Regions from separate parts of the Shewanella sp. Scap07 genome, predicted to be linked through region 2. Evidence: predicted binding sites of a transcription regulator. Region 2 holds the regulator's gene; the other holds the start of a gene.
The links. Region 2 encodes MetJ, which represses methionine synthesis genes. Its sites were predicted from a motif close to TAGACGTCTAGACGTCTA; they were not measured.
Positions count from the first base shown of each region.

Region 1: a site for MetJ is predicted at 4,948-4,965, ahead of serA (phosphoglycerate dehydrogenase). Genes of this name have one in related genera too.

Region 1 is NZ_CP041329.1:758,313-766,093, forward strand. It holds gene FLM48_RS03285 (FtsX-like permease family protein) at 1-889, opposite strand, end outside; gene FLM48_RS03290 (ABC transporter ATP-binding protein) at 882-1,550, opposite strand; gene ygfZ (tRNA-modifying protein YgfZ) at 1,938-2,900, opposite strand; gene FLM48_RS03300 (GNAT family N-acetyltransferase) at 3,077-3,505, shown strand; gene serA (phosphoglycerate dehydrogenase) at 3,621-4,850, opposite strand; gene FLM48_RS03310 (DUF2238 domain-containing protein) at 5,014-5,622, shown strand; gene FLM48_RS03315 (LuxR C-terminal-related transcriptional regulator) at 5,884-6,549, shown strand; gene FLM48_RS03320 (curlin) at 6,616-7,781, opposite strand, start outside.
Region 2 is NZ_CP041329.1:655,900-663,680, reverse strand. It holds gene metF (methylenetetrahydrofolate reductase) at 1-241, opposite strand, end outside; gene FLM48_RS02900 (bifunctional aspartate kinase/homoserine dehydrogenase II) at 472-2,865, opposite strand; gene metB (cystathionine gamma-synthase) at 2,888-4,054, opposite strand; gene metJ (met regulon transcriptional regulator MetJ) at 4,269-4,583, shown strand; gene FLM48_RS02885 (sulfite exporter TauE/SafE family protein) at 4,764-5,504, shown strand; gene traF (conjugal transfer protein TraF) at 5,588-6,562, opposite strand; gene FLM48_RS02875 (LysR family transcriptional regulator) at 6,731-7,645, opposite strand; gene FLM48_RS02870 (SDR family oxidoreductase) at 7,763-7,781, shown strand, end outside.

The DNA.
Region 1 (7,781 bases), 100 kb from region 2:
TGCCATGCTGCTGTAATTGAGTCAGCAGATGTTGGCGTTTCAGCAGACTGTAGCGTACGCCGTTGTAGGCGATGAACAAGCCGACAATAAACGCTAACAGACTCATTGCAGTCAGGTTAAGGTGAAAACTGTCTGTCAGCGCGGTCATGCTTGCGCCATTATCATTTTCGACCAACAGTGCCTGCTGGGCGATCAGGCTTTCTAGTTGCGGTATTTGATATGTCAGCTCACCAAACAGCGCGATATAGCTCAGTTGACCCTTTTGCCCCATTAAGCGCTGTGCCAAAGAGATGTCCATAAGCAAACGTTGACCTAGGTTAAAATCATCGCTTACGGCAATGATTTCAAGCGGCTGCCCCGCGAGTGAAAATGGTTGCGTGAGATATGTGTTAGCTAAGCTTTGACTCATTAACACCACGGGGGCGCCATTAAGTAATCGAGCTAGCGGAATATCACCGCTAAAGGGGCTAGGGGCCGAAGCTGTGCTATGGCTACCGTCTGCAACTTGATGACTTAGGGCGCTAATTGCTGCAATTAAATCGCTGCCTTGCACTCGCCAAGGTTTCTGTTTGGCGTCCATCAGTACGCCCTCTATGACGGCGAGTGACTGACTGATACCTTGTTGCCTGATATCGAAATAGAGTGATTCATTAATATGGGACTGGGCGAACTTTGGCGAGATGGTATAGCTTGCCTGCTGGCTAAGTAATTCAGTGACTGAGGCATAGCTGGCAATGGCGTTCTCATTGGTGGCCCTGACGCCGGTTAGCAAGGTCACCGCGAGTATGATCCCGACTAAAATGGCACTGGCTTGCAATGGAGATTGCCGATAATGGGCCGCAAAAATAGCTAAGCTGTGCCAATAGCCTTGTACGCCAAAGCTATTCATGGACTGTGCCCAATTTTACATGGCAGCGACGCTGCATGAAAGCGGCGCACTCTTCACTGTGAGTCACCATCAATACACTGGTTTGCTGCTCTGTTGTCAATGCCGTCATCAGCTGCATCACTTCCATACTGGCTTGCTGATCGAGATTGCCTGTCGGTTCATCGGCGAGTAACAGCGCCGGTTGATGCGCTAATGCTCGTGCGATGGCCACTCGCTGTTGTTGGCCGCCAGATAACGACTGCACATGCCGTGATAGCAGGTCTCCCAACCCTAAAGTGGTGACTAAATGATCGCACCAGTCATTCCATTTATGGCCATTCAAACTAAGGGGAAAGACGATGTTATGTTTAACATCGATTGGCGTTAGTAGATTGAACTGTTGAAACACGACGCCTAATTGTTGATGTCGAAAACGACTCCACTGTTTGTCTTGCCATTGCTGAGTGTCTTCGCCACGAAGGATGATTTGACCACTTGATAATGGTTCAAAGCCTGCAATGAGATTTAGCAGGGTGCTCTTACCACAGCCACTGGCGCCAGTTAACGCCACGCTATCAGCTTTGTTGAGCACAAAATTGACTTGATTAAGTACTTGGTGTTGTTGCTCGCCATCCATAAAAGACTTGGATAGATTATTTAGCTCAACGATTGCATGACTCATTATCACTCCATTGCTAACTGCTGCAATTATCCCACTCGAACCCAGACCGAATATTAACGCGATGGTGAGTGGATTTGACCCATATGCCACTAACAACTCTTTAAATGGCGACACTATCGCTTTGCGATAAAATCTTGATTCTGAATGCTACATATACAAGATCTAGGTTGGTTCGCTTCACTTCACAAATTCATCATACCTGAATCGGTATTAGATAATACATACTTAACTCGTGCCTAGAAGGATCATTTATCATATCGATAATGGCGGTATTTATCGGTCGGGGTTGGGCGGTTGAGTGTGCGGGACATAGATAAGAAAAAGGCGCAAGATGCGCCTTTTAATGAACTCGTTACCGCATTGTTATTGCGATGGCTGAGGCGTGTATTATGCTTCGTCCAGCGAATAGGGCAGCGCCTGAATAGTCAGCGACGATGCTGGCATGTCAGCAATACGTAGTTGGGTACCGATTTCAGTATCATTAGGCAGTACGGCACTAAGCAGCACTTGGTTGTCTTGCTGAGCAACCTCAATAATGGTGCCGAGTTTTTTAAAGCCATCTTCGATGGCGATTTCCAATTTACTGTCGGTATTAACCGCTGACTCTGCTGTGCCAGTAATGATATACAGTGCACGCTTGTTGCCACCACGGTATTTCATTCGGGCGATGGTTTCTTGGCCCATGTAACAGCCTTTTTCAAAGCTGATGCCATTGATAGCTTGTAAGTTACACATCTGCGGCACAAATTGACCTTGATGACTGGCAGCAATATTAGGGTAGCCAGCTTTGATATCAAGCGCTTGCCAAGCTGTGGCGCTGTATAAAGGCTCACTAATTGAGCCCAATAATGGCTGTGCAGCACTTTGTTCTAATACCATGATGTAGCGCTCGCCATCTTTAAGTAAAACGCCGCCGGGAATTTCACTCAGCTCTTGGTTGATTTCGCCAAAATGATCTTGTATCCACTGGCTAGCATCAGTGCCTGCTACGCCCAATATAACAAAGTCTTCACTGGCATCGGTTAGCTCTGCTTTACTAAATACGGCGTATTTAGCTAATTGAGGTAAATCGGCTGCTAAGGTGTCTTTTGGCATCATTAGCATCAGTGCATCATCGATAGCAAATGTTCTGAATGCCGCTAACATTTTACCTTTAGGGTCACAATGTGCCCCCCAACGCCACTGATCGTTAGCTAAAGAGCTGATATCGGTGGTAACTTGTCCATGAATAAAGCTTCGACCTTGCTCTCCGGTGACGCGCATCAGGCCAAAATGGTCAAGTACAGATAGCATTACAGCAGGAGTAGAGTCGGTTGCTAGCCATTGTGGCTGCGAAAGGCTTAAAGTCATGGTAATCGTCCTAAGCTAAAGCGGGTAGAATCACTAAAGAGTGTCATCCTATCGTGTGGTTAGTTAAAGATATATGGGCATTTATAAAAATATAAAGGGATCAAATGTGATCCGTAGAACAAAAACAATATTTGAGCATAGATGAGCACAACAACTGAGGCAATTGAGGAAGGAATATGTCCAGCAATAGCGCAACCTTAAACACTATTAACCAGCAAGATGACGCAGTTTTTGAACAGCTTGTCGCTGGGGTTAGGCAGTTTAATGTCGAGCACATGGGGGATGAAAAATCGCAGCCACTCATGGTGGTTGCCCGTGATGAACACGGGGTATTGATTGGCGGCGTGGCAGGATGCACCATATATCGAAATTACTTGATAGAGGTGGTGTGGGTTGCTGAAAATCAGCGTGGTAGCGGACTTGGAAAGCGCTTAATGATGCAAGCTGAAGCTGAAGCTAAGTCTCGTGGCTGTGTGGTGGCACAACTTGACACTTTGGGGTTCCAAGCACAGCCTTTTTATCAAAAGCTAGGTTTTGAAGTGGTCGGTGAGGTGCCAGAATTAGTGGCAAGTCCAGCGCGCTATTTTATGCTGAAACATTATTAGCGTTTTAGGTAGCGGCTTTGACGTCCAAACAACGCAGTTTTTGACTGTTCATCATGGCCCTTAAATGAAAAAAGCACATGTCATTCATGTGCTTTTTAATTACCGATGTGCCGGACTAGTTGAGCAGTCTAGCGCGAATGGTACCGTCGATAGCTTTCATCTGCTCAAGCGCTTCTACGGCTTGGTCAGAGTCGACTTCCATCACTACATAACCAATGTCAGCGGTAGTTTGTAGGTATTGCGCCGCAATATTGATGCCTTTCTCCGCAAACGCTTGGTTAATCTTAATTAGAATACCGGGTTTGTTATGGTGAATGTGCAATAGTCGCGAAGCATTCTCATGCTGAGCCAGCGAGACTTCAGGGAAGTTAACCGCTGTTACCGTTGAGCCATTGTCTGAGTATTTCGCCAACTTACCCGCGACCTCGATACCAATGTTCTCTTGAGCTTCTTGGGTGCTACCACCCACGTGAGGAGTCAAAATAACATTATCTAAGCCACGTAGCGGACTGATAAATTCATCGTCATTAGATTTTGGCTCTACAGGGAACACATCAATGGCGGCGCCAACAATACGTTCACTCTTGATTGCTTGGGCAAGGGCATCGATATCAACCACTGTACCGCGAGAAGCATTGATTAAGATGCTTCCTTGCTTCATGCAGTCAAGCTCGGCTGCTGCTATCATCTCTTTAGTCTGTGCCGTTTCTGGTACATGTAAACTGACTACATCAGCAAGGGATAGCAATTCAGGTAGCGAGTGGATCTGTTGCGCATTACCGAGTGGCAGTTTGTCTTCAATATCATAAAAGATGACACGCATGCCTAAGGTTTCCGCCAAAATACCTAGTTGGGTACCGATATGACCATAGCCAATCACGCCAAGAGTTTTGCCGCGGGCCTCATAACTGCCGACCGCGCTCTTTAACCAGCCACCGCGGTGTGCCAGTGCGTTTCGCTGCGGAATGCCGCGAAATAGCATGATTATCTCGCCTAATACCAATTCTGCTACACTTCGAGTGTTTGAGAACGGCGCATTGAATACCGGAATACCGCGTTTTTCGGCAGCAGCAAGATTGACTTGGTTAGTGCCGATACAAAAGCAACCAATACCGACTAATTTTTCGGCATGATTCAGCACAGTTTCAGTGATTTGGGTACGCGAGCGAAGACCAACAAAGTGAGCATCTTTAATGGAAGCTAATAGTGCTTCCTCCCCGAGTGATGCCTTGTGATACTCTATGTTGCTGTATCCTGCACGTTTAAATACATCAACGGCAGACTGGTGGACGCCTTCCAACAGCAGGATCTTGATCTTATCCTTGTCCAGCGAATGTTTCGCCATGATATGGGTACCCTCTTGTTTGTTGTTGCTACTATGTCACTATCAATGATGTAATTATTATTATGCCCGCCCAAAATAGCACTTTTTTTCGCCACTGTGGAGGGCTAGATGGCTAAAGTTATTATTCTGATAATAAAACAATATCGTCTAAGGAGTTCTTATTTTGAATAAAAGCGCTATTTGGCTCACGATTTTTTTATCGGTGTTGCTTTGGTCAGGTTACCAACCCAAAGATCAGTTCACTTGGTTTTTAGAGGTGCTCCCCGCAATTGCGGCCTTACCCATACTATTTTTTACGCGAAAGTCATTTCCGTTAACCTCATTGGCCTATGGTCTAATTTTAGTGCATGCGGTGATTTTGATGGTGGGCGGTCACTATACCTATGCTGAAGTGCCACTGTTTGATGATATTGCACAGTGGATGGGGTCAGATCGCAACAATTACGACAAAGTCGGTCATTTGGCCCAAGGGTTTATTCCGGCGCTTTTGGCACGAGAGGTGTTGATTAGGCAGGCTGTGTTGCAGGCGGGCGCTTGGTGCCATTTCTTAGTCTGTTGTTTTGCCCTAGCGCTATCAGCATTTTATGAGTTAATTGAGTGGTGGGTGGCGCTAGCAACCGGTGAAGATGCTGAGGCGTTTTTAGGCACACAAGGTTATGTTTGGGATACGCAATCGGACATGATGATGGCACTCATTGGCGCTATAAGCTGTTTAATCTTGCTGTCGCAAACACATGATAGGCTAATTAAGCAAATTAAGACGCCAAATTAGATTTTTATTCTGTATAAAATAAATTATGTGCATTTTTTAAGTCTACATATTCTATATTATTGACTCTTTATAACTAAATGTTATTCCTCTGTAACATTTGTTGATATAATATTAGCGTTCATACTTTTTTACTATGGTAATTCGGTAGGATTTATTCAAACCTACTAAACCTTATCGGAAAGAGTCATTATTCTGATTGATAGGGAAATGTGATTAACCTGGTTATTGAGTTAATTACTGACTTTTCAGGGAGAGAAGTAAATGAGTAAAATTGACGAGTTAGTCTTTCTGCATCAAGTGGCTGCACCTTGCCATTTAGCAGTACTGGCCGAGTCTATCGGTCTAAAAACACGGATTGTTAAGCAAGTTTCAGAGCTTGATCCTGAGCGGGATAATAATAGCTTTTATCTTATCGCCCAAAAAGGGGCGGCATTAGACAATAAAGGAATTCCTTTATTAGCCTCTCGACTGGTGCCTCATGTGCCTGTTGCGCTATATCAAGTGGAACGAGATACTTTAGAAGCCGAATCAGCATTACTGCTCGGTATTCGAGGCTTACTGTATGCCGATCAGCGCATGGATCTATTATTAACCGGTTTGCGGAAAATGGTAGGCGATGAGCTTTGGTATGATAGAACGTTGATATCTAAAATGTTTCGTCAGCTAGTTAAACGGTTAGATGGTGCGAATGACTTTTCCCAAGATACAGTAGCGATGTTGCAAATGCTCACTGGTCGAGAGAGAACTATTATTCAGCTAGTTTCTAGCGGTGCTAGAAATAAAGAAATTGCACATCGCTTATGTATCAGTGAACATACTGTTAAAGCACATATTTCTTCTATTTTTAGAAAAACGCAATCACGTAATCGAGTCGAGTTATTACGCTGGGCACAAACTTATCAAAGTCATTTTGAATTGTGCTCTTAATAGTCACTTATTTTTAAATTAAAAAAAGGGAGCAATTGCTCCCTTTTTTATTGTTGATATATTGACTTAGTTTTGAATAACAGTCGCAGTATTGAAGTCACCCATTTGGGTCACGCTGATCATGTTTTCAGTACCTGTCTGAGAACCCATCACTAGGTTATCATTACCGGTTTGCGATACAGTTAAGCTGTTGTTGTCACCAACTACGGCAAATTCAGCAGTACCGTTATCACCGCCAACCCAGTTACCATCACCAAGTTGGGTAATGTTGGCGTAGTTTTCATCGCCGCTGATGAGCAAGTCAATAACGTTCAAGTCACCCGTTTGCAGGGTATCGACTTCAACATTGAGGTCGCCAGCTACAGTGACAATTGCTTCATTCTCATTGCCAAATTGCTCTGAAGTAATGACATTATCAAACCCTTCAGCAACCACTTCAGTGTAGTTTAAGTCACCTTCTTGCTCGACATTGATCTCATTGCCATCGAATACTGCAAAAGCAACGATTTGGTTATTGTCACCAGTAGAAACCAGAGTTAAATCATTTTCGTCGCCGTAAACACCAAATGTAGCAAAGTTAGTGTCACCAGTCTGGTCTAAATCTACAGTGTTCTCATCACCCCAAACTTGGAATTCAGCGCCGTTGGTATCGCCAACTTGGTCAATCGTGATGGTATTTTCACTGCCTTGTACATCAGCAATTAAGATATCGCCAATAACGTTACCATCACCATTTTGGGTAATAGCTACCTCATTACCATCGCCAGTGGCAAATTGCATGTAAGCGCGGTTAGAGTCACCATCTTGGTCGATCTCTATCGTGTTTTCGTTACCTGCAAGGGTATATACAAAGCCTGCGTTCGAATTACCAACTTGGTTAACATCAAAAGTATTGTCGTCGCCTTCAACACCTTGTACGCCAGCAAAGTTAAAGTCACCTTCTTGGTAGATAGTGACATCATTGTTGTTGCCGACATTTGGGGTGAGTGCTAGTGAAACCATACCACCTAAGTTGTCATTACCTATTTGAGTAATGCTACCGTCGTTTTCATCACCCTCTACCAAGAACAAAGCTTCGTTATTGTCACCTGCTTGATCAACAACAGCGGTGTTGCTATCACCAATAAGGTCAATGTCTGAGGTATTTGTCACGCCAACCTGTAACACATCAACGCTGTTTTCATTACCAATAACATTGGCATCAGATTGGTTCCAAAAGCCTGTTTGATCAG
Region 2 (7,781 bases):
TCTCTTTTTGGATACGCTCAATCACCCCGTGGGTTCTATCACGTACGCCAGAGTTTGCGCCGTAGGTCACTGACACAAATTTAGGGTTTAGCGGCTCTAAACGACGAATTGAGTTCCACAGTAAGGTTTCCATTTCTGGATTAGCAGGCGGGAAAAATTCAAATGACACATTAATATCACCATTAAGCTCAGATAAGCTCTGGTTTAACGACGTTGCATGTTGTGCGTGATGAAATGCCATTTCTTTTTCCTCAAACCGACTAATTTAATTACATATGGACGTTTGGACGTCTATATGTCCATATACTAGAGAAACTGAGGTTGAAGTCAAGCGTAAAAATGCCTGATTGGTGAAATATCTATTCATTAGACAGTACAACGATTGGTTTATACTGATTGCTATTACTGACCTTAGCGGAAAAATGGCATAAAAAAAGGATGCCGCAGCATCCTTTTCAATAGTTTGTATCGCTACTCTTGCAGTAGATCGCGACAGATCTGCGCCAGATCCGACTGCACCGCAGCCGCAGTGACCTCTCGGCCAGCACCTGGTCCGCGAATAATTAACGGGTTGTCTTGGTAGAACGCACTGCGCACCACAAACACGTTATCTCCCGGTGTGAGGTTGGCATAAGCATGATCCCTATCAACCCACTGGATACCAACGGCCGCTTTAAGCTCGCCATCGATTTGATCCAACGAGGCAACATAACGCAACACTTTATCTTGCTCGGCAGCCGCTTGGAATTGCTGCAGCATCTGCGCATCCAGTTCACCAATACGTTCGATAAATTGCTCAGTAGAAATATCAACCAGCTCGGGTGGGACTAACGAATTAAGTTCAATATCCTCAAGCTCAATTTCATGGCCGATCTCACGAGCTAAAATAAGCAGTTTGCGCTGCATATCACGGCCGGAGAGATCATCGCGAGGATCGGGCTCTGTGATGCCTAAACCTTTGGCTTCTAACACCAACTGCGAAAACGGCTTGCTGGCATCAAAATGCTCAAACAGCCAACATAGGGTGCCAGAGAAAATCCCGCCAACCGCTTCAATTGAATCCCCGCTGTTATGCAGATCATTGAGCGCATGCTGTACCGGCAGCCCGGCACCGCAACTGGCATTGTAACGCCAAAATAAGCGACGATTACCCAGCTGCTGCTTCAGTTCACGATAAAACGCCAGTGGGCCAGAACCGGCTAACTTGTTGGCACTGACCACATGGATTCCACGGGCAAAAAACGCAGGATATTGCAGGGTTAAATCTGCGCTAGCACTGATATCGAGCGCGACAATCTCATCGCACTCTAGGCCTTGTAGCTTGTCAAACAACTGGCTGTATTGCCAAGCTTCAGCTTCGCTATCAAACCGCTGTTGCCAACTGTCTAGGTCAATGTCGGTATCTGATAGCAGTGCCTTGCGCGAGCTGAGCAAACCGATGAGTTCAACGCTGGCCTCTAGCTCTTTATTGAGGTTAGGTCTGGCCTGTTTAAACAGATCAATCCACGCTTCGCCGATATTACCCACACCCAACAGCAACACGCCAATGCGCTTTCTTGGCCCAGCACAGCGACGATGCACCTTTTGGGTCAACAGGTTAACCTGTGACTTCGGCACTAAAGTGACTAAGCTCAAGCCATCATTGCACAGCGGCCGAGCTTCGCGACTCAACAAGCGGGCAAAACCACGGCGATACAAATTGGCGTCAGCGCTCACTAATGCCACTAAGCCTAAATCTTGCTTCACTGATACTTCGCTCACAGCCAATTCGTTGCTGTTAGACTCAATCACTGCCAGCGCTTGTTTCTCGTTTTCATGGGTAAAAGCTAGCTCAACACGGTTTTGCGTGAGCGGCCAATGCGCTAAAGGCGTAAGCCCTGCTTGAGCAAAGCTTGCTAGCAGCTGTGGCAGTGGTGCACGGGCAGTTAATTGCAGTAATGACACTGAAGGTAAGCTAGTCACCACAGGCGCACTTGCTTGCGAGCTTTTCGGGGCAATTAAGGTAAAGTCAGTATGCGGTGCGTAACTTGAACGTACCGCTAAGCTAACCTCTGTATCGAACAGCGGCTGTAAGGTGCGATTATGCAGCACAGGAGAGCCTAAATGCGCTAAACGGTTAGCTTCGGTTAACGACATGCTCTTAAGTAGTTTGGCATCATTGATACGGTTAGGGTCTGCATTGAACACCCCTTCCACATCGGTCCAGATAGTGACGCGTTCAATATCCGCTAAGCTTGCTAACAATGTGGCACTGAAGTCTGAGCCATTACGGCCTAGCAGTAATGTATCGCCACTGTCGTTGGCACAAATAAATCCGGTGATTACAATTCGTTGATTGGGGTGAGCGCTCAGCGCGGCCTGCACTTTGTCTTTCGACTCTTGCAACCGAATTTGCGGCACCGCTGCTTCATCAGCCACGAGTAAAGTGCGCGCGTCTACATCAACAGCCGCCACGCCAGATTCACGTAGCAATGCCGCCAATAAACAAGACGACCAGCGTTCACCAAAACTCACCACTTGGTTGCTTTGATATTCACTTAAGCGCTCTAATGACAACAAGCTGATTAGCGTTGCTTTGTCGGTGGCTAAACGTTCACGTAGGCTGCGGGCTTGCTCATTGGATAGCAGTTGTTCAATCAGGTTTTGCTGATAACTCATCAGCACCTGCAGCTCTTCTTGCCACAGTTCACCATTGTCACGTAGCGTAAGCAGTTTATAGAGAAAATTAGTACTCTTGCCCGCTGCTGATACCACAATTAAATCATCGCTGTGACCATGAGTCAGCAAAATATGCGCGACACGGCGATAGCAATCAGCGTCAGCTAGGCTAGAACCACCAAATTTATGTAAATGACATCGTGTCATCTGTTACTCCTACTAAACGAGCTTAACAACTAGCCGCATTGGCGGCATCTAACGCTGCGCTGATATCAGCCACTAAATCTTCGCCATCTTCAATACCGACAGATAAACGGATGAGGGTATCGTGTACGCCCGCTTCTGCGCGCGCCTGTGCATCCATCGCTCGGTGTGTCATGGTGGCAGGCACAGCCACTAAGCTTTCCACACCGCCTAAACTTTCGGCCACAGAGAAATAGTTTAACGCATCCAGGAAGGCAACAAGTTGCGCTTCGCCACCTTTTAATTCAAAACTGAGCATGGCACCAAAGCCTGCTTGTTGTTTAGCCGCAATTTTATGTCCTGGGTGATCAGGCAAACCTGGGTAGTACACAGTATCAACCGCATCATGACGTGTTAATACGGCCAGGACTTTCTCTGCATTAGCTTGGTGCTCACGAATACGCACGGCTAAGGTGCGTATACCGCGCAATGTCAGGTAACTATCAAAAGCAGATCCAGTTAAACCTAAGGTATTTGACCACCAGTGCAGTAACTCGCCCACTTCTGCATCTTTAGCCACCACGGCACCACCGACAACATCACTGTGGCCGTTGATATACTTGGTGGTTGAGTGGATCACAATATCAGCACCCAATAATAAAGGCTGCTGTAGGATGGGCGAAAGGAAAGTGTTGTCAACAACGACTTGAGCTCCCACGTCGTGGCTGGCCTGGGCAATCGTCTCAATATCAACAACACGTAAAAGCGGATTAGAGGGGGTTTCTAGCCACACCATTTTAGGCTTTTTACTAATGGCTTCGGCTAATGCAGCCTCATCGGTTTGATCGACAACCACTAATTTAAACGCGCCCTTTTTGGCCAAATTAGTAAACAGTCGATAACTGCCACCATAACAATCATGGGGAACCACCAGCAGATCATCTGGCCCCAATAAGCTAGTAACTAGGGTAATGGCAGCCATACCTGTACAGGTCACAACGCCAGTCGCGCCCTTTTCCAGTTCGGCGATGGCATCACCTAAAATACAACGGGTAGGGTTACCTGAGCGACTATAGTCAAAATCGCGTGGATTTTTATGCCCATCAAATGAGTAGTTGGTAGAAAGATAAATAGGCGGTACAACTGCACCGTGCTGAGTATCGGACTCAATACCTCGACGTACTGCTGCGGTGGCCAATTTACGCTCTGTCATCATCTACTCCTAAAATATGAAAATAGACACCTAAGAGATGTCTGGACGTCTAAATGTACCGAAGGTGGTGGCCCTCGTCAACCAATTTTAGCCATTTAGACGTCCAAACATGTAGAAATCTATTTGCAATTAACAAAAATAAGAGGCAATAATTTGACTGTAGTTTGTAAGGGTATAAAATCTGCCCCGAATTTGAGAATTTACAGGTGAGTCGATGACTGAATGGAATGGCGATTATATAAGCCCATATGCTGAACATGGCAAAAAAAATGAACAGGTAAAAAAAATCACTGTTTCAATTCCGCTTAAGGTTTTAAAAGTATTAACTGACGAACGTACTCGCCGCCAAGTTAATAACTTACGCCATGCCACCAACAGCGAGCTGTTATGCGAAGCATTTTTGCATGCTTATACTGGCCAGCCATTGCCTAACGATGAAGACTTGTCTAAAGATAAGCCCGATAGCATGCCAGCAGAAGTGAAACGCTTGATGGACGAAATGGGCATCGAGTGGGAAGAACTAGAATAGATCAACCGCGTTTGCTCTAGTTTACCTACTGAGTTTGAAATGTTAGCCAGGCCATCTCGGCTGACGTTTCAACCTGTTCACGTTCCACGTTTTAGTTTTCCACCGCAGCCAATCACAGCAAATAGTCGTACTGAAAGATCAGGCTCTACCTGATCGCTCATTTATCTGCAGAGGCGCTCTATGTTCGACTTGATTGATCCGACAACCTTATTACTCGCCTCATTGATTATTTTTGCTGGCGCGTTAACCCAGAGCCTCATTGGGTTCGGCTTAGCCGTGGTAGCCTCACCTTTGCTGTATCTGGTCGATCCCCAGCTTGTGCCGGCGCCGGTGATTTTGATGGGCTTTTCTATTTCTCTACTCACTTTGATGCGAGAGCGCGCCTCGCTGCAGTTTAATGGTCTTCAATATGCTTTGCTGGGGCGTGTGCCCGGTGGCTTTATTGGCGCAGCCCTACTGCTGTTTGCCCCAGCGCCGATATTGGGATTAGCCATTGCCACCATTGTATTAGTTGCGGTATTGCTCAGTGTGCTGCGGTTTAATTTGGCAATTAACAAACAGAGCTTATTTGCTGCGGGCGTATTATCTGGGGTGTTTGGTAATATCGCTGCCATTGGTGGACCGCCGATGGCGATATTGCTTGCTGGTAAAGATGCCAAACAGTTTCGTGCTGCCCTATCAGCATTTTTCATTTTCAGTTCGATGATTGCACTGGCTATTTTGGCTGTCACGGGCCTGCTCACTTGGCAACATATCAGTGTGTCGGTATTACTGCTGCCATCGGTCGTACTTGGCTATCTTGCGGCAAATAGAATGGTGGGCCATGTCGATAAAGACAAAACTCGTTCAATGACGTTGCTGTTATGCTCGCTCAGTGCATTGATATTAATTGCAAAATCAATATTTGAACTCGCGAGCTAAGCCGCGATTATCGAGTAGCTGAATCACAGACGACAAGCAGCCGCGTGGCGACACTGATTTTATCGTGACGTCTTGCTGGTGAGTTAGAAATAATAAGAAGTTTTAAGCACGCCGCCGACTGCAGCATCACTATCAACCAAACCGGTGAAATCAATACTAAAGCTAGGCCCGAATGACATGCCAGTGCCAATGGTGTAAATATCTGCTTCGTGCTCAAGCATATCATGTCGATAGCCTAGGCTAACGGAAAGCCAGTCAGTGGCCTTTAATGCCCCTGCAAAACGAACATACTGACTATCTTCGATATCGGTAAACCCTTGGTTGGCATTAAGGTCGATGTCAGAACTGACACTCAATGCGCGCCACTGGTAAGCGATACCCGCGTTATACAGCGGCGCTAATTGATAGTCATACGCCTGCACACTAAAAGGGTTATCAACGCTGATGGTTTGCGGGACTAAATTACGCCCAGATACGCCCACAACCAACCCATCAACAGGTTCGAGTGCGAGGCCAACATCAAGGTTGGATGTCACTTGGCTATCGCCTGCTAGCGTATCGCTGTTACTTCGGTATGCAGACAGGCTATCGGCGATTGTATAGCTTTCTATGGTTTGCAGTTTGGGAGTGACCTCTACTGCAATCGGTAAATTAACGATCGACAGCGGCATACTCATCGTCAGATTATGCTCTGTGGTTTTTGCTGCCGCCAATGCTGGCTCAGCACTTAATTGGCTTTTGATATCACCACTTACCGCCCCGGCGTTGATCCAATCAACTGGTGGCTGCTCAATATCATATTGCAGCGACAGGTTAGCTGCATAAGGCCAAGACTGACTGTGACTGACTGTGGCAGAGCGCTGCCAAGGGTTATCTGATGTGTTTAGTGTGCTGACTAGGTTCACCCCATTGGCTTGTGGCTGAACACTGAATATTTGATGCGCTAAAGGCGAGTGCTTTAAGTGCTGAGTGTTGGCATAATCTCCCCCTTCGGCATACAAATTTGCCGAAAAAATCAGGGTTAACGCCATGCTAAAACAAAGATGAAGTGATCTCATTTCATTCAGCCCTTATATTATTTTTGTTGTAGTGATGTCTTTTACTACGCATCGAATTTAAAGATAGTTCATCAAAACTCACTACGGCAGAAAATTTTTATTATTTCAGCCAAAAATGATCACCAAAATCGCTGCAATCCGCCACCTAAAAGGCGTACAGCGAAACGATCATTTTTTGCGGTAATTCTCCTCACTATAGCGCTGAAATTCTTCGACCACATACTGAGCAAACATGTTAAACCTCAGGGCACGATGGGGATCTTGGTGGTAAACCAAGTACACAGGGGTATCGGCCACTTTCCAGTCACTAAAAACCGGAACTAAGGTTTGATTGGCCAGCTCGTCAGGACAGTACAAGGTGGGTAGCCTGACAATACCATTGCCAGCGATCGCACTGGCGATCATCGCTCGGCCGTTTTTGCATTTAAATCCGCCTGAAATCGCCACCTCAGCATGCAACTTAGGATCGCTGATGTGTTGATAATGCCAATGGTCGATACTGCCCGTAATGCAATAATGCTGCTTTAACTCTTTGGGGTGGCTCGGCGTCCCTCTTTGTTGCAGGTAAGCTGGCGCAGCCATGGTTTCATTGCTCAGAGTAAGCAGTTTTCTCGCGATCAAGTTAGAGTCAGGTAAACTGCCCATTCGAAATACAAAATCAAATTGATCCAACAGCAGATCCACCCGTTGGCTGCTGAAATCCAGCTCGACCTCAATATCTGGGTAACGTTTTACGAAGTCACTGACCAACGGCGCGACAATTTCCTCACCAATGAAGCCGCCCACCGAATTGATTTTGATTTGTCCTTTTGGCGAGTTAGTTATGTCCATCGCTTGGGCGCAGGCAGCATCAATGATATTCATCGCTTGACGACACTCTTGATAAACCAACTGCCCCTGCTCTGTCAGCCTCTGCGCCCGCGTGGTCCGCATGATCAGGCTCACCCCCAACACTTGCTCCAATTTAGTCAGTTGCTTGGATAAATGGGAGCGGGAACAATTAAGAACCTCAGCAGCATGGGTAAAACTGCCTGATTCCGCAATCACCAGAAAAGTTTGTATTAATGATAGGTCCGGTGCCATAACGACCTCAATTTGCAATCATATGTAAACAATCATATTCCAATGAGGCCATATATCAACAATAAGCTTTTCTATAATCTTGTCTGCATTGAAATACAGTCAACAAGTGAGACAACAATGAAATCATTAATCGTTA